3 regions of the Cobetia sp. 2AS genome follow, and region 2 is predicted to be linked to each of the others. Evidence: predicted binding sites of a transcription regulator. Region 2 holds the regulator's gene; each other region holds the start of a gene.
What was found. The regulator PhoB, encoded in region 2, activates phosphate uptake and scavenging genes when phosphate is short. The targets are predictions, from matches to a motif close to TGTCATANNNNTGTCANA.
Positions count from the first base shown of each region.

Region 1: the regulator PhoB is predicted to act here: its motif matches at 4,524-4,541, upstream of QD356_RS10865 (CYTH domain-containing protein).
Region 3: the regulator PhoB is predicted to act here: its motif matches at 3,645-3,662, upstream of phnD (phosphate/phosphite/phosphonate ABC transporter substrate-binding protein).

Region 1 is NZ_JARWKQ010000003.1:218,252-225,878, reverse strand. It holds gene argA (amino-acid N-acetyltransferase) at 776-2,086, opposite strand; gene QD356_RS10875 (inorganic phosphate transporter) at 2,268-3,551, opposite strand; gene QD356_RS10870 (TIGR00153 family protein) at 3,592-4,272, opposite strand; gene QD356_RS10865 (CYTH domain-containing protein) at 4,748-5,758, shown strand; gene QD356_RS10860 (ion transporter) at 5,910-6,992, shown strand; gene QD356_RS10855 (L-threonylcarbamoyladenylate synthase) at 7,137-7,627, opposite strand, start outside.
Region 2 is NZ_JARWKQ010000005.1:79,192-86,818, forward strand. It holds gene QD356_RS13635 (hypothetical protein) at 1-136, shown strand, start outside; gene QD356_RS13640 (hypothetical protein) at 290-646, opposite strand; gene QD356_RS13645 (HU family DNA-binding protein) at 820-1,095, opposite strand; gene QD356_RS13650 (FAD-dependent oxidoreductase) at 1,346-2,545, opposite strand; gene QD356_RS13655 (chorismate lyase) at 2,885-3,442, shown strand; gene ubiA (4-hydroxybenzoate octaprenyltransferase) at 3,510-4,400, shown strand; gene phoB (phosphate regulon transcriptional regulator PhoB) at 4,624-5,313, shown strand; gene phoR (phosphate regulon sensor histidine kinase PhoR) at 5,321-6,643, shown strand; gene cysZ (sulfate transporter CysZ) at 6,846-7,574, opposite strand.
Region 3 is NZ_JARWKQ010000001.1:1,062,571-1,070,197, reverse strand. It holds gene phnE (phosphonate ABC transporter, permease protein PhnE) at 1-423, opposite strand, end outside; gene phnC (phosphonate ABC transporter ATP-binding protein) at 480-1,316, opposite strand; gene phnD (phosphate/phosphite/phosphonate ABC transporter substrate-binding protein) at 1,339-2,286, opposite strand; gene phnD (phosphate/phosphite/phosphonate ABC transporter substrate-binding protein) at 2,585-3,532, opposite strand; gene QD356_RS04505 (hypothetical protein) at 4,132-4,488, opposite strand; gene purU (formyltetrahydrofolate deformylase) at 4,942-5,820, shown strand; gene folD (bifunctional methylenetetrahydrofolate dehydrogenase/methenyltetrahydrofolate cyclohydrolase FolD) at 5,940-6,887, shown strand; gene QD356_RS04490 (FAD-dependent oxidoreductase) at 6,926-7,627, shown strand, end outside.

The sequences.
Region 1 (7,627 bases), on a different contig from region 2:
ACAGGTGGTCTGCCTGTCAGTCCCGGGAGAAAAGAACGTCACCTGGTGGTCGTTCCAGGTCAGTTGACGTTCACGCCGGACAGCGTCCGCGCTCCCTATCGGATGTGAAGCAGGGGGCAACACATCGCAATGTGGATGATCGAGTCGGATGGCTTGCCGACTTGCCCGCCTCGATCGTCAATTCGGGGATGACGGCAGCCAATCTCTCCGGCTACCGCATCGGTTTCGGGCATCCTTGCCCGGGCGTCCTTGCCCTCAAGATACTGTCCATGCCCACCAGGGGCCGTACCTGTCTCATCGCAACCTGAAGTCACACATCGCGTGGAGCAGACGCTTGGCCTGTCAGCGATCACGGAGCGCACAGGGTAGTGAGTACCGTCATCGCTGGAAGGCCAGAGAAAGGGCCGGTGATGCACCTCATATCTCTTGCTCACGGTACCTATTGCCAAAGGCGTGCCATAAACGCGAAAACATATTACAAAACAATGACTTGAAATGAGGGTCGCGACGACAGGCATGCCAATGTTGCCCAGGGCGGCACACAGAGTCGTGTTTTACTGGCCGATTCGTCGCGATTTGCCAACACATATATGGGACATGCTATTTTTCCCTTTTGAATCAATGCTTTGAAACGTCTCCTTTGCAAGACAATCCCGCAAGGGGTGAGGGAAAACTGCGACACCTACGCAAGAACACCCGCTGATCAGCCCTCATCGAGGGGGTCATCAGCGGGTGTTCTCTGAGCGATTCACACTGGCAGGCAAGTGAGGTGTGACTAGAGCGACTTGAGCAATACCTTGGAGTTGCGCGCCGAGTTGTAGGCCTCGCGACGCATGGGCGGCAGGTCTTGCAGGCCGGCCGACACGAAACCGTGCTCGATGAACCAGTGGACGGTATGGGTCGTCAGCGCATACAGACGCTCGACGCCGGCGCGACGCGCGCGCAGCTCGATCTCGGCCAGCAGCTGCTCGCCGCGCTGTCCGCGGCGATAGTCATCATGCACGGCCACGCAGGCCAGCTCGCCCATGGCGGCGTCACGGCTGAGATGCAGCGCCGCACACCCGATGACCATGCCATCGCGCTCCAGCACCACATAGTCGTCGATCTCGTGTTCGAGGCGCTCCCGCGAGCGGGCCACCAGAATGCCACGCTGCTCCAGCGGCCCCAGCAGTGCCAGCAGGCCACCGACATCCTCGAGCCGCGCCTTGCGCAGCTGCTCATAGCCCTGACGCGTGATCATGGTGCCGATGCCGTCACGGGTGAACAGCTCGCCCAGCAGGGCATCACGGTCGCGCCAGCTCAACAGGTGAGTGCGCCCGACGCCGCGCCGTGCGGCGCCACAGGCAGCGGCCAGATGGCGCGACAGCTCGCTGTCGTCATCGCGGGGCGGCGCCATCAGCGCGGCTTCCTCCGGATTGAGCTGACGCAGCAGCTCGCCGTCTTCGCCGAACAGGCCCTCCCCTTCGCCAAGCAGGATCAGCTTGTCAGCGGCCAGCGCCACGGCGGCGTGTTCGGCGACCTCAGCAGCGTCCAGATCGAACACCTCGCCGGTGCTGGAATAGCCCAGCGGCGGCAGCACGACGATGGCCTGCTGCGAGAGCAGCCCCTGGATCGCCTCGCTGCGCACGCGGCGCACCTCGCCACCATGCAGGAAGTCGACGCCATGACGCACCCCCAGCGGCTTGGCCATCACCAGATTGCCGGAGACGGCGGAGAGCTCCACGCCATGCAGCGGCGTATTGGGCAGCCCCTGGGACAGACTCGCCTCAAGGCGCAGACGCAGCGTGGCGACCTGCTGCTCCAGATGGCCGAGAATCTCGCGCGTCACCACCCAGCGGCCCTGATGACGGTCCGCCTCGATACCGGCAGCCTGCAACGCCTCGGCCACCTGCGGGCGCACCCCGAACACCACCACCAGCTTCACGCCGAGGGTATGCAGCAACGCCAGATCCTGTATCAACTGCGTTCGTCGTGATGAGGACAGGGCATCGCCCTCGATCAGAATGACGAAGGTGCGGCCACGATGGGCATTGATATAGGGAGAGGAGTTGCGAAACCAGTCCGCGAAGGGGAAACGCGTGTTCAAGAGCCAGCTCCGGGCAGGAGAGAGGGAAAATGGCATGTCAGGCATGCCCGTGAATCATCATATCAGCGCCGCAGCCTGCACGGCGAGCGGTGCCCCTGACATCCATGTGTCAGACACGAGAAAGGCGACCCGAAGGTCGCCTTTCTCGTTTTTCCAATTCAGCTCTGGATCATGCGGCGGCTTAGCCGAACATGCCCTTGAACATGAAGAAGAACAGGATCGACAGGATCGCGCCGGCCGGCAGAGTGATCAGCCAGGACATCACGATGGTGCCGATGACACGCAGGTTGAGCGCTGCCATGCCGCGTGCCAGACCTACCCCCAGCACCGCACCGACGAGGGTGTGGGTGGTGGAGATCGGCAGGCCGGTGCCGGAGGCCAGCACGACGGTCGAGGCGGCGGCCAGCGTGGCCGCGAAGCCGCGTGACGGCGTCAGCTCGGTGATGCCGGTGCCGACGGTGGCGATGACGCGACGACCATAGGTGACCAGGCCGACGACGATACCGCCGCCACCCAGCACGAGGACCCACCACGGCATGCTCGCCTTGGCGCCGATCTGACCGGCAGAGTCGACGACGCTGATGATGGCCGCCAGCGGACCGACCGCATTGGCCACGTCGTTGGAGCCGTGGGCGAAGGCCATCGCACAGGCGGTGAACATCATCAGCAGGCCGAATACCTTCTCGACGCCGCTGAAGTCGAAGTCGTCACCGGTGGCGCGATTCTTCTCCTTGAGGCGTGAACGCGCGACCTTGCGCTCCATCAGCACGCCGATACCCATCACGATGGCGCCGATGACGACGGCCAGCAGCAGGCTGGATTCGAAGCTCAGGTGCAGGCCGACATGCTTGAGGCCCTTGACCATGGTCACCATCGAGATGATGAAGCCGACCAGGAACATGTACATCGGCACGTAGCGCTTGGCGGCCGCGAACGGGTCTTCGTTGTCGAAGATCAGCGTCTGCACGGACTTGAACAGCACGAAGGCGATGGAGCCCGCCAGCAGCGGCGAGACCAGCCAGGAGGCCGCGATCTGACCGACCTTGGTCCATTCGACGGCATCCACGCCCAGACCCGCAGCGGAGAAGCCGACGATGGCGCCGACGATGGAGTGGGTGGTCGAGACCGGCCAGCCCTTCATGGAAGCGATCAGCAGCCAGATACCGGCGGCCAGCAGCGAGGCCAGCATGCCGTAGACCAGGAACTGCGGATTCTCGATCAGCAGTGACGGGTCGATGATGCCCTTGCGGATGGTGTCAGTCACCTCACCACCGGCAAGCCAGGCACCGAGGAATTCGAAGATCACGGCGATGATGATCGCCTGCTTGATGGTGATCGCCTTGGAACCTACCGAGGTTCCCATGGCATTGGCGACGTCATTCGCACCCACACCCCATGCCATGAAGAAACCGAACAGACAGGCAAGAATGACGAGCACATCGCCGTATTGAGCAATGATGGACATAGAAGACTCTTGGACAGATGGCAGGACGTCCTGATGGCGCTCAGCGCGCCATCAGGATCTGCAGTCGGGTACCGACCTTTTCCGCTTGGTCAGCCACATCGCCGACCCAATCGATGATCTTGTAGAGGAAGATCACATCGACGGGCGGGAGACTGGCTTCCAGCGAGAACAGGGTCTGGCGGATGGCGATCTGCTGTTCGTCGGACTGCTTCTCGAGCTCATGCAGCTCGTTGATCAGCTTGTCGACCAGCTCGCTCATGTTGCGCCCGAAACCGGACTCGACGAGGTCTTCCAGTTCACCCAACGCACGACGCGCCTGGCAGACCGATTCGACCGCAGTCTTGAGATACTCACGCATGGCGGGCACCAGTGCGGTGGGTATCTGCATATGACGACCCAGCATGATCCCGGCGATGTCCTTGGTGACATTCGCGATGGAATCCTGGACATGGATCAGCTCGAGAAGGTCGGAGCGCGAGACCGGCAGGAACAGCGAGTTGGGCAGGTTGAGACGCAGCTGCGTCTTCAACTCGTCCGCTTCACGCTCCAGCCCGCTGATGGTCTTGCGAATGCTGGCTGCCTGCTCCCAATCACCCTGCTCGCAGGCGTCGAAGAAGGTCAGCAAGTGCTGGGCGCACTCGTCGGTCTTGATGATGTGGGTGTGCAGCGCCTTGAAAGGCGAGCGCCCGAACATCGAAGAGAAAGGGTTGGTCGTTACCATAGTGGCCGTCGGCGTTAAGGATTGACGCGCGGAGTGTAGCAAAGCCTTTGTGACGATCACATAACTTTCATCGTAACGTCATGATACCGCCATGCTGTTGTCATTTACGCAACAACAGCGGCAGTTCGGGGGAACACGAAGGATTCCAGAGGAGAGATTGTCATGTAGCGGCAGGACCCGTGGTCGCTGGCTTTATCCACTGTTCGTAATATAACCAAGGACGTGACGACAGGCAATTGCTGTCACTTCAATGTCATCATGCTGTCATATAAGTGTGATTCCGCCGACAGGCCGATATCCCGCATGCCCTTCCGCCCTCCCCGCGCTTGCCTTGCCGCGGGCCAGGCGCGAGCATGAGACACACGAGCCTTCATCACCATGCACCACGCTTGCCGAAGGCTCTGCGGTCATGGCGCCGCTGTCATCCTCATCCGTCAGCATCTGTCTTCTTTCATCCGTACAGGGAGTGCCCATCATGGCGCAGGAAATCGAACTCAAACTGGCACTGTCTCAACCCGTCATTGATCGCGATGCCATTCTGGAGACACTGGCGAGCATTGCAGAACTGGCAACGGTCGCCCCCAGGCGGCGCTGGCTGGCCAACACCTACTTCGACACCCCCGAGCATGCGCTGGAGCGCGCGCGCATGGCGCTGCGTCTGCGCCAGAGCGGTGAGGATGCCGACAGCACGGGCGCCCTGCGTCAGACGCTCAAGACCAGCGGCGAGAGCCATGGCGGACTGCATTCACGCGGCGAATGGGAGTGGGAACTGCCCGAGGGCCAGACCGGCCTCGACCTCGACGGCCTGCGTGGCCTGCCGCCCTTGCAGGCGCTGGAAGACGGCGCCCGCGAGCAGCTGCTGAGTGCACTCGCGCCCAGCTTCAGCACCGATTTCGAGCGTCATGCCTGGCAGATCGACGTCAAGGCGACACGCAGCGACGAGAATGTGAGCGACGAGCAGGTCACCGTCGGCGTCGAGATGGCGCTGGACCTGGGCGCGGTGAAGGCCAGTGGTCGCGAAGTGGCCATCCAGGAAATCGAGCTCGAGCTGACCGGCGGCGAAGAACTCGCCCCCGAGGTGAGAGAAGGCGTGCTCTGGCAGCTGGCGGATTCACTGGCCAGCCGCCTGGCACTGCGCCCGGCGGATGCCAGCAAGGCCAAGCGCGGCGCGGCGCTGCGGGATGGCGAATGGCATGAGAAGACGCTGGATACCGCAGACCCGGGCGCGCTGCTGTCCGCCGCCATCGATGCGCTCGATGCCCACGCCGACCGTCAGGCGAAAGACGACCTCAAGTGGCACGCGCATGCGCTGGCCGCCCTGTCGGCCCTCGCATCACGGCTGGCCGCCAGCCAGCATCCCGGCCATATCCATGCGGTGGCGCTGGTCGAGGCGCTGGAAAGCAGCGACGGCGACGCCTCACAGGACTGGGCGACTCGCGACTTCGGCCAGCACAGCCTGTCACTGCTCGCGACGCTGCGCGGCTGAACCTCAGCATGACACTGACTGCCCAGCCGCCAGGCGCTAGACCACTGGCTGATGGACAACGGCCGGGCAGTCACTGAAGGTCACACACTGAGACATCCCCGATACGCCCTGACATTCATCCGGCGTCGTCACGCCCGTCAAGGAAGCCTGCATGCCTGAACGCCAGGGCCCTGCCAATGAATATGGCAGCACGCCGCAAAGCCCCCCAGCGACACCCTCGCAACCCAGCGACTACGAGCCCGCGACGGGCCGCCTGCGCGCGCGGCTGTTCCACTGGATCTTCGAATCCGACACCAAGGCGGCCAAGGCCTTCGATATCGGCCTGATACTGATGATCTTCGCCAGTGTCGCCGTGGTGATGCTCGACAGCGTGCCCTCGCTGAATGCGCAATACGGCGAGCTGTTCCGCATCATGGAGTGGGGCTTCACGATCATCTTCACGCTGGAATATGCCGTCCGCCTCTACTGCCTGAAGCATCCCGGCACCTGGGCCAAGGGCTTCTACGGCGTGCTCGATCTGCTGTCGATCGCCCCCACCTGGCTGTCGCTGCTGATTCCGGGCGCCCAGGCCCTGCTGGTGGTACGCGTACTGCGTGTGCTGCGCCTGTTCCGCGTGCTGCGCCTGATGGCCTTCGTCGGCGAGGGCCGCATGCTGGTCGAGGCCATGACGCGCAGCCGGCGCAAGATCCTGCTGTTCTTCATCACCGTGCTCAGCATCGTCACGGTGTTCGGCGCCCTGATCTATCTGATCGAGCCACCCGAGGCCGGCTTCACCTCCATCCCCAAGGCGCTCTACTGGGGCGTGGTGACGCTGACGACGGTGGGCTACGGCGACATCGCGCCCATCACGCCGCTGGGGCAGTTCATCTCGGCGCTGATGATGATTCTCGGCTACTCGATTCTCGCCGTGCCCACCGGGGTGTTCTCGGCCGAGGTCCTCAACGGCCTGCGCATGCAGCAGACCAGCGACGAAGCCTGCCCGGGCTGTGGTCGTGAAGGCCATGATCGCAACGCCAAGTACTGCAAGTTCTGCGGCACCTGGCTGGACGAGGACACCCGCGACCCGCGCGAGCCGGAACCGGAGCCGGAACCGGAGCCGGAATCTGAGCCTGAACCTGATACAGAGCCAGAGCCCGAATCTGAAGCTGACGCAGAGACGCCATCAGACGATCAGCCAGAACCTCCCGATAGCGGGCCTCCCGAGAGCGGGCCTCCCGACCGCGACCGCAGCTGACGAAGCCGAGAATCACTCAGCACACGACAACGCCTCGGAAATGACAACGCCTCAGAAATGACAACGCCCCCGCGACCGCAAGGTCCGGGGGCGTCTTCGTATGGCAAGGCGATGTCAGCGCCGTGAAGCGCTACGCTGTCGCGATCACTCCGTGAAGCTCGAGATATCGCCGCGCCCTTCGCGCACGATCACCGGCGGCAGCTCGCGCAGGTCCACCACACTGGTGGTCTCGAAGCTGCAGGCGCCGCCGTCGATGACCAGATCCAGCGCGTGTCCGAAGCGTTCGCGAATCTCTTCGGCGTCCGTCATCGGCAGCTCCTCACCCGGCGGAATCAGCGTCACGCTCATCAGCGGTTCGCGATGGGTTTCCAGCAGGGCGTGGGTGATGGCGTGGTCCGGCACGCGCACGCCGATGGAGCGACGCTTGGGGTGCAGCAGCAGGCGCGGCACTTCGGAAGTCGCCTGCAGAATGAAGGTATAGGCGCCCGGCGTGTGACTCTTGAGCAGGCGGAAGATGGCGTTGTCGACCTTGGCGTAGGTGCCGATTTCCGAGAGGTCAGAACACACCAGGGTAAAGTTGTGCTTGTCGTCCAGCTGACGCAGGCGCTTGATGCGCTCGATGGCCTTCTTCTCGC
Region 2 (7,627 bases):
GATGGGGCTGGACCTGAACATGGACCAGGCGCGCGGCGTGGCCGATGAGACGCTGAGTTATGCCCGCGAAGAAGCCGGCGATGGCGTGGTCGATCAGGTGCTCGAAGGCATTCCGGGCCTCAAGCAGTTGCTGTGACGCCTCGAGGGCGTTGAGAGGGTCTTCTCGAACAGCCCCTCGCAAGTAAAGGCTCGCAAGAAAGGCTCGCGACAACTGCTCGTGACAAAACAACGCCCCGCTGATTCTCTCAGCGGGGCGTCTTTCGTTCATGCAGGCACGGCACAGGGTCATTCAGCGAATGCGCTTGAGCAATGACTGCAAGCGGTTGAGCTGGGCCGAATCGCCGACCAGACGCACGCGCTGGTCCATCAGGCCTTGCAGGAAGGCACGCGGCGAGGGCTTGAGCAAAAAGGCCACCGCACTGTCGCTATCAGCGAAGCGCAGCTCAAGCTCGGTATCCACCGGCAGGCCACTGCCCGTGGTGACGCCCGCGTGGGACATGCGGTAGTGACGCGCGATGCTCATGTCTTCGGTCGCGACGCCCCAGTCCAGTGGACGCTTTTCCAGCTCGGCACGAAATTCGGGGTCGCGCTTGAAGGCCCGCTTGAGCAGCAGACCCAGCACCCACAGCAATATCTTGAGCTTCATGGTGTCATTCCTTGAATCGCGAAGCGTCGGTCACGCAGGCCATATGAAAATGCCACCGGCCCCGCAGGGCGGAACCGGTGGCATCAGCATGACAGCCGACAGGGCTTTTGATGACGACGATTGGAAGCCATGGCGACAGCCACCCCGGGTCTGCGCTGAAGCACGAGCCGAGGTTACTTGGTCACTGCATCCTTCAACGACTTGCCGGGTTTGAAGGCAACGGTCTTGCTGGCCGGGATGGTCAGCGGCTTGCCTGTCTGAGGGTTCTTGCCGGTACGCGCCGCACGCTGGCGCACGGTGAATGACCCGAAACCGATCAGTGAGACGTCATTGCCTTTGGCCACGGTATGAGTGATCTCGTCGAGAATCACGTTCAGTACCTGACTGGCCTTGTCCTTGGATAGATCCGCACGCTCGGCGATGGCCGCAGCGAGTTCTGGCTTGCGCATGAAAAGCCCTCCTGGTTTGGCATTCTGCACGGGCGGCCAAGCCGCCGTTTCCATTGTTGTTCTTGCACTTGCTAGCGGTGGCGTATGGCGGCGACGCAATCCGCTCCCGGCAAGCTTTGCCGTATCAAACCTGTCGATGGCAGCAACCTGTCAGACGACGCCCGCTGAGCAGCATGTCTGACGGAGCATTCACTATCGTGCCTGACCGCGCTGGCAGCAAGGGATTTACGACCATCGATCATGGCATCGCCTAGCCTAGCAACGGCGGCGCCTGCCGCGCCAGCTCGACTTTCCTGCGAACGGCGGCGCCTGTCAACGCATATCCAATCAAGCGTTCGTTCATATCCAGTGCACGCGCTTCGAGGTCATCGCCTTCACCGTTGATTTCCCAGCGCGCCACGGCCGAACGCGGCGGATAGGCCACCACCGGCAAGGCCGGTGTCTTGACCAGCACCGGCCACGCCTTCCAGTCGAGCACGCTCGGCTCGCCACACAGGTTGGCTGCCAGGGTGCGCGCAGCCATCTGCAGCGGCTGGACATACATGGCATTGACGCCCTCGACACTGGCGCAATCGCCCAGCGCCCAGATATGCGGCTGGGAGGTGGCCAGGTGACGGTCGACACGGATGCCATCACCACCGGCGCTCAGACCCGCGGCCTGCGCCAGACGAATACGCGGCGCCAGCCCGGTGGCCAGCAGAACCACGGAGCCCGTCAGGCGACGACCGCTCTGCAGTCGCACCTCGACCGGCGCAGCCTGACGCTCGGCCTCCTCGCCCGAGCTTGCGGCGATGGTCTCGACCATCTCGCCCTGGCGACGCGTCACACCGAGCCCATCCAGCGCCGCGCCCAGACGCTGCCCCAGCGCTTGCGGCAGCAGCCCATCCAGCGGAGTTTCCTCCGGCGCGACCAGCGTGACGCGGTGGCCGGCCGCCGTCAGATCATTGGCGTATTCACAGCCGACCAGTCCGGCACCGACAATCACCACATGCCCCTCTTCCCCGCGCTCGCGGGCCTTCGCCAGCGTCGCGCAGAAGGCCGCATAGTCGTCGAGGTCATTGATGCTCTGCACGCGTGAGGCCACTTCCGCGGCGACGGGGAAGGGACGACGCGGCGCGGCGCCGAGTGCCAGCACCAGCTCGTCATAGGCCAGACACTCCTCGCCCAGCCATAGCTGGCGGGCATCACCGTCGATGGCGGTGACGCGTTGATGGGTACGCAGCTCGGCATTCAACTCGTCCACCAGCGCCACCGGCGCCTGACGCGACAGGTCGGTGGCCGACATCTTCTTGGCGAAGGCGGTGGACAGCATGGGCTTGGCGTAATCGTGGCCGCTATCCTGGCTGATGAGGATCAGCCGGCTGTCCTTGTCACGCGCACGCAGCGCGCGCGCCAGACCAATGCCCGCCATGCCGGTACCAATGATGACAAGGGTGCGAGGGTCGCGCATGGCACCATCTCCTGAGATCGATCCGAGGGAAGCGCTGATGAAAGAGCGCCAGCAGCGTCCGTCATGAACGCCGATGAATGCGCCCAGCATACCAGCCCGCCAGCAGTGCAGGCATGCCTGAGCGGGAGGCCTTGCCGCCCGGCCATGCTAGACTCGCCATTTCGTCATCCTGACAGGGAATTCACCGTGGTCCGATGCCCAGCAGGCGAGCCTCATCGCGCAGCGCTCACGCCACAGACCTCCACCTGTGAGGCGCCTCATCCGTCAGCCGAGTCCCTGTGCCAGCCTGCGCCTCGCTGGCCTTCGCCCACGCGCGCGGCACCCGCTGCTTCGGCGGCGGTGCGCCGCCATTGGCAGCCGGCTGCCGCGCTGCAGGGGGTCATGCCAGCCGGCTGGTGGGCGTGGCTCTCCTCGACGGACTCGCTGACCCAGCGTCTTGCCAGCACCATGCAGCAGCAGGATGAACGCGATGACCAGCCCATCCAGGGCCTGCGCGTGCGCCTGCTGCTGCAGGACACCGGCCCCGCACGGCTGGATGAGGCGCGCCTGCTGGGCATCGGCCCACGCCGGCATGTCTGGCGACGCGAAGTGGCACTCTGTCATGGCGATACGCCATGGGTGATCGCACGCTCGCTGGCGGCGCTGGACCTGGCCCACGGTCATCGCCTCTCGACGCTGGGCGAGCGCTCGCTGGGCCATTGGCTGTTTCGCCAGCCCGACCTGACCCGCAGCGCCATCGATGTCAGCCGCGCCCCGCTGGTGCTTTCGAGCCCCAGGCCGCTGGCCCGCACCACCAGCCTGTGGATGCGCCGCTCGATGTTCTCGCATGGTCGCTTCAAGGTGCTGGTGCAGGAGGGCTTCACACCGGCCTTCCAGCACGCGCTGCAGCTGGCCTGAGCCTTGCGGCCGACTGGCCTCGTTTCCCTCTCTTCCCTTGCCCACTACCACCCGCCCAGGAGCCCCGATGACCGCGTCATCCACTTCCGCCGCTTCGCGTCCTTCCAGACTGGCCGACTACCTCGCCCTGACACGGCTGGACCGCCCCATCGGCACCTGGCTGCTGATGTGGCCGACCCTGTGGGCACTGTGGCTGGCGGCAGATGGCATTCCCGAGCGCACGACCCTGCTGATCTTCATCGCCGGGGTCTATCTGATGCGCGCCGCCGGCTGCGTCATCAACGACTACGCCGACCGCCATTGGGACAAGCATGTCGAGCGCACGCGTGATCGGCCGCTGACCTCGGGTCGCATCTCGGAACGCGAGGCGCTGACGCTGTTCGGGGGGCTGGTCGCGGCCGCCTTCGTGCTGGTGTGCTTCACCAACCTGACCACGGTGCTGCTGTCGATCGTCGCCGTGCTGCTAGCGGCCAGCTATCCGTTCATGAAGCGCTTCCATCATCTGCCTCAGGTAGTGCTGGGCGCCGCCTTCGGCTGGGCGATTCCGATGGCCTTCGCCGCGACGCTGGAGGAGGTACCGACCTACGGCTGGTGGCTGTTCGCGGCCAACCTGATGTGGACGGTGGCCTACGACACCGCCTACGCGATGGTCGATCGCAACGACGACCTCAAGGTGGGCATCAAGTCCACCGCCGTGCTGTTCGGGCGTGCCGACAAGCTGATGATCGGCCTGTTGCAGCTGGGCATGCTGGTGGTGTTGATCGGCATCGGCCTGCACTTGGCGCTGGGCATCTTCTACTGGCTGGGGCTGGCTGCCGCCGCCGTCACCTTCGTCTGGCAGCAACGTCTGATCCGTGAGCGTGAGCGTGCGCCCTGCTTCCAGGCCTTCCTGAACAATCATTGGACGGGTCTGCTGATCTTCGCCGGTATCGCCCTGGCGACCTGGCCGATGAGCTGACTCCTGCATAAACATTAGTATTATTTAATTTAAAGCGACCCCTGCCCTCTGTTGCTCCCCAGCCCACGGTTCATGCCTGCCTGCCGCGCCTCCAAGGCGGCTGGCAGGCTTGGGTGCAAGCTGCCATGCTGGCAGTTGTCATCTCGTTGTCATATAAGCGGGTTGTAATCGTCATCGACTTGTCATTCTGGCGCGTGCGCCGACTGCTGCATGGGATCTAGCGATGAGCTCCAAGACCGTACTGATTGTCGACGATGAATCCTCGATTCGCGAGATGATCGCCGTTGCCCTCGAAATGGCGGATTACCGCGTGCTGGAGGCAGACAATGCCCAGGACGCCCACGCCATCGTCGTCGATGAAAAGCCCGATCTGCTGTTGCTGGACTGGATGATGCCGGGCACCAGTGGCCTGGAGCTCGCGCGGCGTCTCAAGCGTGACGAGACCACCTCGGAGCTGCCGATCATCCTGTTGACCGCCAAGGGCGAGGAAGACAACAAGATTCAAGGCCTGGAAGCCGGTGCCGACGACTACATCACCAAGCCCTTCTCGCCGCGCGAGCTGGTCGCCCGTCTCAAGGCCGTGCTGCGTCGCACCACTCCCAAGGGGGTCGAGGAGGCGGTGGAAGTCGAAGGCCTGATGCTCGACCCGGCCAGCCACCGCGTCACCGCCCACGGCAACTCGCTGGATGTCGGCCCGACCGAATATCGCCTGCTGCAGTTCTTCATGACGCATCAGGAGCGCGCCTACACGCGCAGCCAGCTGCTCGATCAGGTATGGGGCGGCAACGTCTATGTCGAGGAGCGCACCGTGGACGTGCACATCCGTCGCCTGCGCAAGGCGCTGGGCACAGGCCATCAGCATCTGATCCAGACCGTCCGCGGCACCGGTTACCGCTTCAGCGCTCAGGCCTGAGGGATTCATGCGCTATTGGACCAACGAGCTATGGCGCCTCGGCTACCTTGCCGGTGGCTTCGGCCTGATCGGTGGCCTGCTGGGCCATCTGGGCTGGGGCCTGGCGCTGGGCCTTTCGCTGTATCTGTTCGTCCATCTCAAGCACTTGAAGAGCCTCTACACCTGGCTGATCACCAATCCCCATGAAGAGCCGCCGCCCGGCGATGGCGTCTGGGGAGACCTGCTCGATCGTCTCTACCGCTACCAGAAGGGCCAGCGACAGGCTCAGGAGCGACTGCGCAGCATCCTCAACCGTATCCAGGAATCCTCCGAGGCCATGCGCGACGGCCTGGTGATGCTGGACAACCACGGTGACATGGAATGGTGGAACAGCGCTGCCGAGCAGCTGGTCGGTCTCAAGGCCAGCCACGACCGCGGCCAGCACATCACCAACTATCTGCGTGACCCCGTCTTCATCGACTACTTCAACCGGCTGGCCTACCGCGAGCCGCTGACACTCCAGTCGCCGCTGTCTGACAACCTGACGCTGCAGATCTCCATCACCCTGTTCGGTGACAACGAGCGTCTGGTCATGCTGCGTGACGTCACCCGCCTCTATCGCCTGGAAGAGATGCGCCGCGACTTCGTGGCCAATGTCTCCCATGAGCTGCGCACGCCGCTGACGGTACTGGCCGGCTATCTCGAGACCTACTCCGATTACGCCGATGACCTGCCACCGCGCTGGCAGCGTGGACTGGGCCAGATGCAGAGCCAGACCGACCGCATGCAGCATCTGGTCGAGGACCTGCTGACCCTGTCACGCCTGGAAACCGACGAGCTGTCCGACAATGGTCGCTGCATCGACATGAGCGCCCTGCTCGGCCATATCCGCGACGACGCCGAAGGCCTGTCCCAGGGGCGCCACACCTTCTCCATCGAGGCCGATGCCAGCCTGTCACTGCGCGGTGAGGAGCAGGAACTGCGCAGCGCGATCTCGAATCTGGTCTTCAATGCGGTGCGCTACACCCCCGAAGACTGCCATATCACCCTGCGCTGGAAGGCGGATGACCAGGGCCTGCTGGTCGAGGTGGAAGATGATGGGGATGGCATCGACCCGGTGCACCTGCCGCGCCTGACCGAGCGCTTCTACCGCATCGACAAGGGCCGCAGCACCGCCACGGGAGGCACCGGCCTCGGGCTTGCCATCGTCAAGCATGTGCTGATTCGCCATCAGGGCCATCTGGAGATCGACAGCCACCCCGGCGAGGGTGCGCGCTTCCGCTGTCACTTCCCCGACGAGCGCGCCTGTCAGGCGAGCGCTCCCCAGGCCAGCAGTGCGCTAGCCCAGTGATGGGCTGAATCAGTGATGATCTGACCCGGACGCCAGCCCAACGCAGAACGCCCCGCAGCCACCTCGACAGGAGGCGACTGCGGGGCGTTTCGTTTGGTCAATCAGACGACGCTGCGGCTATTTCAGCGACGTGCCAACCTAGCGACGAGTCAGTTCAGCGACGAATCAGTTCAGCGACAAGCCAGCTCTGCGACAGGCTGTCTCAACGACGCGGCGCCGGCAACTGACGGTAGTGGCTCTGCCACATCAATACCGCCCCGGCGACGGCGCCCGGGATGAACAGCAGATTGGCCAGCGGCACCAGCGTCATGACGAACACCGCGGCGCCGAAGGTCAGTGAGGGCCACCAGCGCGCCTTGAGGCGCTGCTTCATGTCACCGAAGCTGACCTGATGGTTGTCCATCGGGTAGTCGAGGTACTGGATCGACATGCTCCAGGCCGAGAACAGTCCCCACAACAGCGGTGAGAGCAGGTTCAGGCCCGGAATGAAGCCGATGATGAACAGCGCGATCATGCGTGGGATGAAGTAGCCCAGCTTGGCCATTTCACGCCCCAGCGAGTCGACGCCGATCTTCATCAGGCCACGGTCATCGTCGATCAGGGTGCCATCCAGACGATGCTCGACCTTCTCGGCCAGAATGCCGTAGAAGGGCGCGGCGATCAGATTGGTCACCAGGCTGAAGGTGAAGAACACCACCAGCAACAGACTCACTACCAGCACCGGCCAGATCAACCAGCTGAGCCAGTCCAGCCACGTCGGTACCTTGAGCATCCAGTAATCGATCCAGCCACCGAACTGGTTGAACAACACCCACAGCGTGATGCTGTAGAGCACCAGGTTGATCGCCAGCGGTACGAATACGAAGCGGCGCAGCCCGGGGGTATAGACCATGCGGGTCCCGCGGACCAGCGCCGATACGGCATCAATCATGCGACGTCCTCGTCATCTCAAAAGAACCGGCCAGCCAGCGGGCTGGCCGGAGC
Region 3 (7,627 bases), on a different contig from region 2:
GCCGATGCTGGCGAACGTCAGCGTCAGAAAGCCCGCGAAGGGGCCGAAGCCGAACATGGCCACCAGCAGGATGGCGATGATGATTTCCTGGAAGGAGCGCGACAGCGTGATGATGGAGCGGCACAGGAAATAGATCGGCGCCGGAGCCAGGTTGCGTGCTGCGCCGATCCCGATGGGAATCGAGATCAGAATGCCCGCCAGCGTCGAGGTCCAGGTCATGGTCAGGCTCTCGATCAGCCCTTGCTGGATATCACGCCAGCGCGACGTGAAATCCGGGACCAGGAAGCCCTGCAGGAAGCGCCAGCCGCGGATCATGCCTTCCTGGACCCGTGCCCAGTCGACTTCGATGGTCGAGGTTGCCACCACCAGATAGGCGATGGCACACAGCATGAACAGCCAGGCATGCCAGCGACGCTTGAACATCACCGGCGGACGCTGCCAGCGGGTCGGCATGGTGGAGGAAGAGGGAGCTGGCGTTGTCATGTCGCCGCCACCATCTGCTCGCGCGGTGCCTGCGGGCGCACCGCCGGTTCATCTGCCGCCTCCTCGGCGCCCTCTTCCGGATTGAGCTGCGTCCAGTCCTCGGCACCATAGATGGTGGTCAGCACCTCGTCGGTCAGTGCGTCCGGCGGGCCATCGAAGACCACTTCCCCGGCACGCAGCCCGATCAGGCGGTCCGTGAAGTTGCGGGCCAGCATCACATCGTGGATGTTGATGATCGCCGGCAGGCCACGCTCGCGGCACATGCCCTGGATCAGACGCATGATCTGGCGCGAGGTCTTGGGGTCCAGTGAGGCGGTCGGCTCATCGACCAGCAACAGCTCCGGATTCTGCTCCAGTGCCCGTGCGATGCCGACTCGCTGACGCTGCCCGCCCGACAGCTCATCGGCACGCTTGTCGTGACGCCCCGCAAGCCCCACCCGCTCCAGCAATGCAAACGCCTGCTGCACGTCTGCCGCCGGATAACGACGCAACAGCGAGCGCCAGTACGAGACATAGCCCAGTCGGCCTGACAGCACGTTCTCCATCACCGTCAGACGCTCGACCAGTGCATATTCCTGGAAGATCATCCCGATACGCCGACGGACGCGGCGCAGGTCGCTCCCCTTGAGGCCCGTCAGGGACTCGCCGGCCAGACTGATCTCGCCGGAGGTCGGCTTGACCAGCCGGTTGATGCAGCGGATCAAGGTCGACTTGCCCGCCCCTGACGGGCCGATCAACCCGACCACCTGCCCTGCCGGTACCTCAAGGCTGACGGCATTGAGCGCCAGATCGCCTGTCTTGTAGGTCTTGGTGACTTTCTCTAGTTTCAGCACGTTTGACTCCCGCCCCTGCCGATCAACGGCAGTGGTATTGAACGTTGTTCGCCGCGTCGATCTTGCGGATGACTTCCCACTCCTTCTTGAAGGAAATCGGGATGAACTGGGTTTCCCCCACCGGCGTGAATTCTTCTGCCAGTGACGAGCCTTCCCACGGGAAGGTTCTGAAGGCGTCCTTGATCTTCTCCTGCAGCTCCGGCGTCAGGTTGTGCGCCATGCCGTAGCTGGTGGTCGGGAAGGTCTGGGAGGTATACAGCGTCTTGAGCTGCTCGGGCTTGATCACACCGCGCTGCTCCATGCGACGGGCGACCTTGTTGGCGATCGCGGCGGCCGGGTAGTCCTTGTTCGCGACACCGAGTACCGAGTTGTCATGCTTGCCGGAAAACACGGGGGTGAAGTCGGTACCGGCGACCATGCCGTAGTCGGACTTCAGAATCGCCGACGGTGCCTTGTAGCCGGAATTGGAGGTTTCGGAGGTGAAGGCCATCTCGCGACCCTTGATGTCCTCGACCTTGTCGATCCCGGAGCCCGGATAGGTGATGATTTCCATCTCGTAACCGAAGGCGCCATCGTCCGCGGCCATCATGGTGAAGGGACGGAAACCGGCACAGGCCACCGCCAGCGGGGTGGAACCGGTATTGAAGCCGGCGATCTGCAGACGGCCGGCACGCATGGCCTCGATCTGGGCGGCGTTGGACTGCACCGGGAAGAACTGCACCTTCTTGCCGGTCTTCTCGGCCAGGTACTCCAGAAAATCAGACCAGGCGTCTGCGTAGACTGCCGGGTCTTCCACCGGGGTATAGGCAAATACCAGGGTGGCGGGGTCTTTCAGTTCGGCGGGGTCCGTAGGGATATCCGCCACCATATCGCCATCGGCATCGCTGTAGCGTTCGCCCAGACTGAACTGCGCTTGCGCCAGCGTCGGCACCAACAGCAATGACCCCAACCACCATCCAAGACGCTTCATTCCCTTCTCCCGTGTGTTCTTTGATCTGCCCCCCGCCTCGCACGAGGGACAGATATCATCAGCTGGCGACGCCACCCAACAATATTCACTGATCCATATAAGCAAATATTTCAGACTGGCGGCACTGGCGTTCAGGGGCCTGGCCCTTCACGACCTTTCCCTTCACGACCTTGGCCCTTCACGACCTAGACCCTTCACGATCTAGGCCCTTCACGACCTCCCGGCCGGCCACATATGGCATCAATTCGGGAGGTCGCGTTACGCCCGTCATGTCACTGCCTGATCCCTCTTGCGGGGTTCAACGGCAGTTGTATTGAACGTTGTTGGCGTCATCGATCTTGCGGATGACTTCCCACTCCTTCTGGAAGGAGATCGGCACGAATTGCGCTTCACCGGACTCGGAGAACTCCGCTGCCAGTGAGGAGCCTTCCCAGGGGAAGCTCATGAAGGCGTCCTTGATCCTGGCCTGCAGCTCCGGCGTCAGGTTGTAGGCGACGCCATAGCTGGTGGTCGGGAAGGTCTGCGAGGTATAGAGCGTCTTGATCTGGTCCGCCTCGATCACGCCGCGATCTTCCATGCGCCCCATCACCGAATTGGCGACGGCAGCAGCGACGTAATCGTGATTGGCGACGCCGAGGATGGAATTGTCATGCTTGCCGGAGAACACCGGCGTGAAATCGGTGCCGGCGACCATGTCGTAATCGGCCTTGAGGATGGCAGACGGTGCCTTGAAGCCGGAGTTGGAGGTCTCGGAGGTGAAGGCCATTTCCTTGCCCTTGATGTCCTCGACCTTGTCGATGCCGGACCCCGGGTAGGTGATGATTTCCATCTCGTAGCCGTAGCTGCCATCCGCCGCCGCCATCATGGTGAACGGGCGATAGCCGGCACAGGCCACGGCCAGCGGGTTGGAACCGGTATTGAAGCCGGCAATATGCAGACGACCCGCACGCATGGCTTCGATCTGGGCGGCGTTGGACTGCACCGGGAAGAACTGCACCTTCTTGCCAGTCTTCTCGGCCAGGTAATCCAGGAAGTCAGACCAGGCATCGGCATAGACCGCCGGGTCTTCCACCGGCGTATAGGCAAATACCAGCGTGCTCGGGTCCTTGAGCTGTGAGGCATCCGTCGGAATATCCGCCACCAGATCCCCATCGGCGTCGTTGTAACGGCTATCCAGACTGAACGCCGCCTGTGCCATCGAAGGAACCAGCATCATCGCGCCTACCACCAAGCCAAGCGTCTTCATATTCCCTGCCCCTTGAGTTTTTTTCGTTCGAACCGAGATCCAGCTGCGGATGTAAAGTAGGCGCTTCGTATGAAGATTGGATGACGCTTGCATTGCGAACGTGATGCGCTCGCATGACAGTCCAAAGACAGCGCCCTGGAGCGAGCGTGAAGAGGCGACTTTCATGGTTATCTGAAAATATGAATCTCCATATATATTTTCCGATAACGGTCCGCGCCGAGGCCGCCAGGCCCCATGATGCCCCGCTATCGTGGCCTGCTCCCCCGCTGATTGACGTTCATTTGAAGATGGCGAGCTGAGCACTTCGCCACGCGATGAAGCTGTCTTGCCTGACAGACCCCCAGCACGGCGTGAAGGTCGCGCTTTCGAGAACGCGGAGATCCACTCGCTCTTTACGCCCTGTCGTCGTGAGCAAGTAGCCAAGGCGCTGGCCCCGAGAGCTTGGACCCGAGGGCTTTACGCAAAGGGCTTGGCCACAGCGTCTGGAGACAGGATCTGAACAAAAGAGGCCGAAACGCAAAAGCCCCCGGCAACCAAAGGCTGCGGGGGGCTTTCATCATCCGGGGCACTCAGCTGCCATCAGGCAGCGATGTCATGCCTCAGTGGCGCTCGTTCTTGAGCACGTCGGCGTAGTTCTTCTTCTGGTAACGAGACTGGGTATCGCTCGCCTTGTTGCTGGCACTGGACTTGGCTGACTTGGCCGCCTGGCTGGCGTGTGATGTCTTGGCCGACGCCTTGCTGCTTGCCGTGGCCTTGTGGGACTGGGCGGCAGACTTGGCAGACGACTTGGCGCTGTTCTTGGACTGGCTGTACTGGGACTTGGCGCTGTTCTTGGACTGGGAGTACTGAGTCTTGGCGCTGTCCTTGTGAGCCTCAAGCGTCGGATTGCCGGCCAGTGCCACGGAGGAACCGGCCATGCTGGCCACCATCAGTGCTGCGATCGTCAACTTGCGCATCGTGTCTACCTCGTCATCTTGCATGAATACCGGGTCCTGGAGGGCGTCCCTCGAGGTTTGTCATGAGCAGACACTAACGTGTTGATATTCAAGCTCGCAATTGTCGATCCCTGACATGACGATTTCTTTCACCTTATCCGAAAGTTGTAGCCATCCCGAGACGAGCGTGTCTCATCTGACACCTGTCCCACCCTCATCCGCCGCATGATTTCACCCTGCGCCGCACTCTCCCAAAGCGGTAAAAATTCATCAGTGAATGATTGTCTTCATTTCATGGGCTCTAACGCCGGCTGGTGCGTCGATCAGGCTTGACCCAGCGCCAGAAAAACATTGTTATTTACTTGAGAAGAAAATTAAGTCACTGACAGGAAATAACCGAGCCACAGCCACGTCAGTGAATGAAATTCTTCACATCACAACAACAATGCCTCTCTGCCGACATCGGAGCCCAGAATGCCTCACGCGACCTGCACCTCAGACGATCACTTCATTCTCACCATTAGCTGCCCGGCGACGTCCGGCATCGTGGCAGCCATCACCACCTTCCTGACCACCCATGAGTGCTACATCAGTGAGCTGGCGCAATACGATGATGAGGACAAGGGGCAGTTCTTCTTCCGCGCCCGCTTCCGCTTCAATGAAGGCGTCGAAGGCGATATCGCCCAGATGCGTCAGGCCTTCGAGGACGTGGCGGCTCCCTTCGAGATGCAATGGCAGATCCACGGTGGCCAGGACAAGATGCCGGTGCTGATCATGGTCTCCAAGTTCGATCACTGCCTGGACGACCTGCTCTATCACTACCGCAAGGGTGAGCTGGACATGCGGATCACCGCGGTGGTCTCCAATCACCTCGACCTGCGCCCGATGGTCGAGCGCGAAGGCATCCGCTTCGTCTACCTGCCGATCACCAAGGACACCAAGGCGCGCCAGGAAGCGGCTCTGATGGACATCGTCGACGAGACCGGCACTCAGCTGGTGGTGCTGGCGCGCTACATGCAGATTCTCTCCGATGAGCTGTGCCAGAAGCTGGCCGGGCGTGCCATCAACATCCACCACTCCTTCCTGCCGGGCTTCAAGGGCGCCAAGCCCTATCACCAGGCCCACGCCCGCGGGGTCAAGCTGATCGGGGCCACCGCTCACTATGTCACCGCGGATCTCGACGAAGGGCCGATCATCGATCAGGCCGTACAGCGGGTCGAACACAACTTCGCCCCGGAAGATCTGGTCGCAGCGGGCCGCAATACCGAGACCCAGGCGCTGACCAATGCCGTGCGCTATCACATCGAACACCGCGTCTTCCTCGCCAATGATCGCACCGTGATCTTCAAGTAAGTCTTCAAGTAAGTCTTCAAGTAAGGCGTCAAATAAGTCTTCAAGCAAGGCGTCGCACAAGCCTTCAAGACAGACCACGCGTGAATCATCGGCCGTCACCCAAGGGAGGAAGCGCAGTCATGAATACCCAAGCGACACCCACCGCGAGCGCGGACGAGACACTCGCACAGCCCACCGCCGCCGTGATCGATGGCAAGGCCGCCTCGGCGCGACTGCTCAAGAAAGTCACGGCAGAGGTCGCAAGCCTCGCGCAACAGGGCGTGATACCGGGGCTTGCCGTCGTGCTGGTCGGCGAAGACCCGGCAAGCCAGGTGTATGTGCGCAACAAGCTCAAGCGCACCGTCGAGTGTGGCATGCAGTCCTTCGAGCACGTGCTGCCCAGCGAGACCCGCGAAGCCGAGCTGCTGGCCCTCGTCGCCAGACTCAATGCAGACCCCGAGGTGCATGGCATCCTCGTCCAGCTACCGCTGCCGGCGCATATCCAGGAAGACGCGGTGCTGGAGGCCATCGACCCCGCCAAGGACGTCGACGGCTTCCATCGCATGAACGTCGGGGCGCTGGTGCAGGGCGCCGATGCCCTGGCGCCCTGCACGCCCACCGGCTGCATGCGCCTGTTGCGTGACACCTTTGCCGAGCGCGGCGGTGGCCTTTCCGGGCTGCACGCGGTGATCATCGGCCGCTCCAACATCGTCGGCAAGCCGATGGCCAGTCTGCTGCTGGCCGCCAACTGCAGCGTCACCCAGCTGCACTCGCGCAGCCAGAATCCCGCCGAACTCTGTCGCCAGGCCGATATCGTGGTGGCCGCGGTCGGGCGCCCGAACATGATCAGCGCCGACTGGATCAAGCCCGGCGCCGTGGTCATCGATGTGGGCATCAATCGCATCGCGCAGTCCGCCGAGCAAAGCCCCACCGGCAAGGCACGCACCCGCCTGGTCGGGGACGTGGACTTCGCTGCGGTCAGCAAGGTCGCCGGCGCCATCACGCCTGTCCCGGGGGGCGTCGGCCCGATGACCATCGCCTGCCTGCTCGCCAACACCCTGACTGCCGCGCGTCGCCAGTCGGCCTGAACCACTAGAGGTACGTTTGCGCGTACCGGGAGTCACCGATGCCCTTTTCCCTGCTCAAGTACGGCCTGTCCTCCGAGTATCCGGCCGAAGTCGACCTCCCCCCGCCCACGGAGCTGAAGTCCCGCTACGACGTGGTCATCATCGGCGGCGGCGGGCACGGCCTGGCCACCGCCTACTATCTGGCCAAGTATCACGGCATCACCAATATCGCCGTGCTGGAGAAGGCCTACCTGGGCAGTGGCAACACCGCGCGCAACACCGCGGTGATTCGCTCCAACTATCTGACGCCGGAAGGCGTGCGCTTCTACAGCGAATCGGTGCGCATGTTCCAGGGACTGTCCAACGAGTTCGACTACAACATCATGTACTCGGAACGCGGCCAGCTGACCCTCGCGCACACCGATTCCACCGTGCGCGCCTTCCGCCAGCGCGCCGAGGTCAACACCCACTTCGGCGGGCGCACCGAGATGCTGGATCGCCAGCAGATCCGCGAGCTGGTACCGACCCTGAATCTGGACCCCGGCCACCTGCCGGTCATGGCGGGCCTGTGGCACATCGATGGCGCCACCGCGCGGCATGATGCGGTCGCCTGGGGTTACGCCAAGGAAGCCGCCAAGCGCGGCGTCGAGATCCACCAGCTCACCGAGGTGCAGGACCTGGTAGTCGAAGGCGGCAAGATCCGCGCCGTGAAGACCAATCGCGGCACCGTGCAGTGCGGCTGCGTGGTGCAGGCGGTGGCC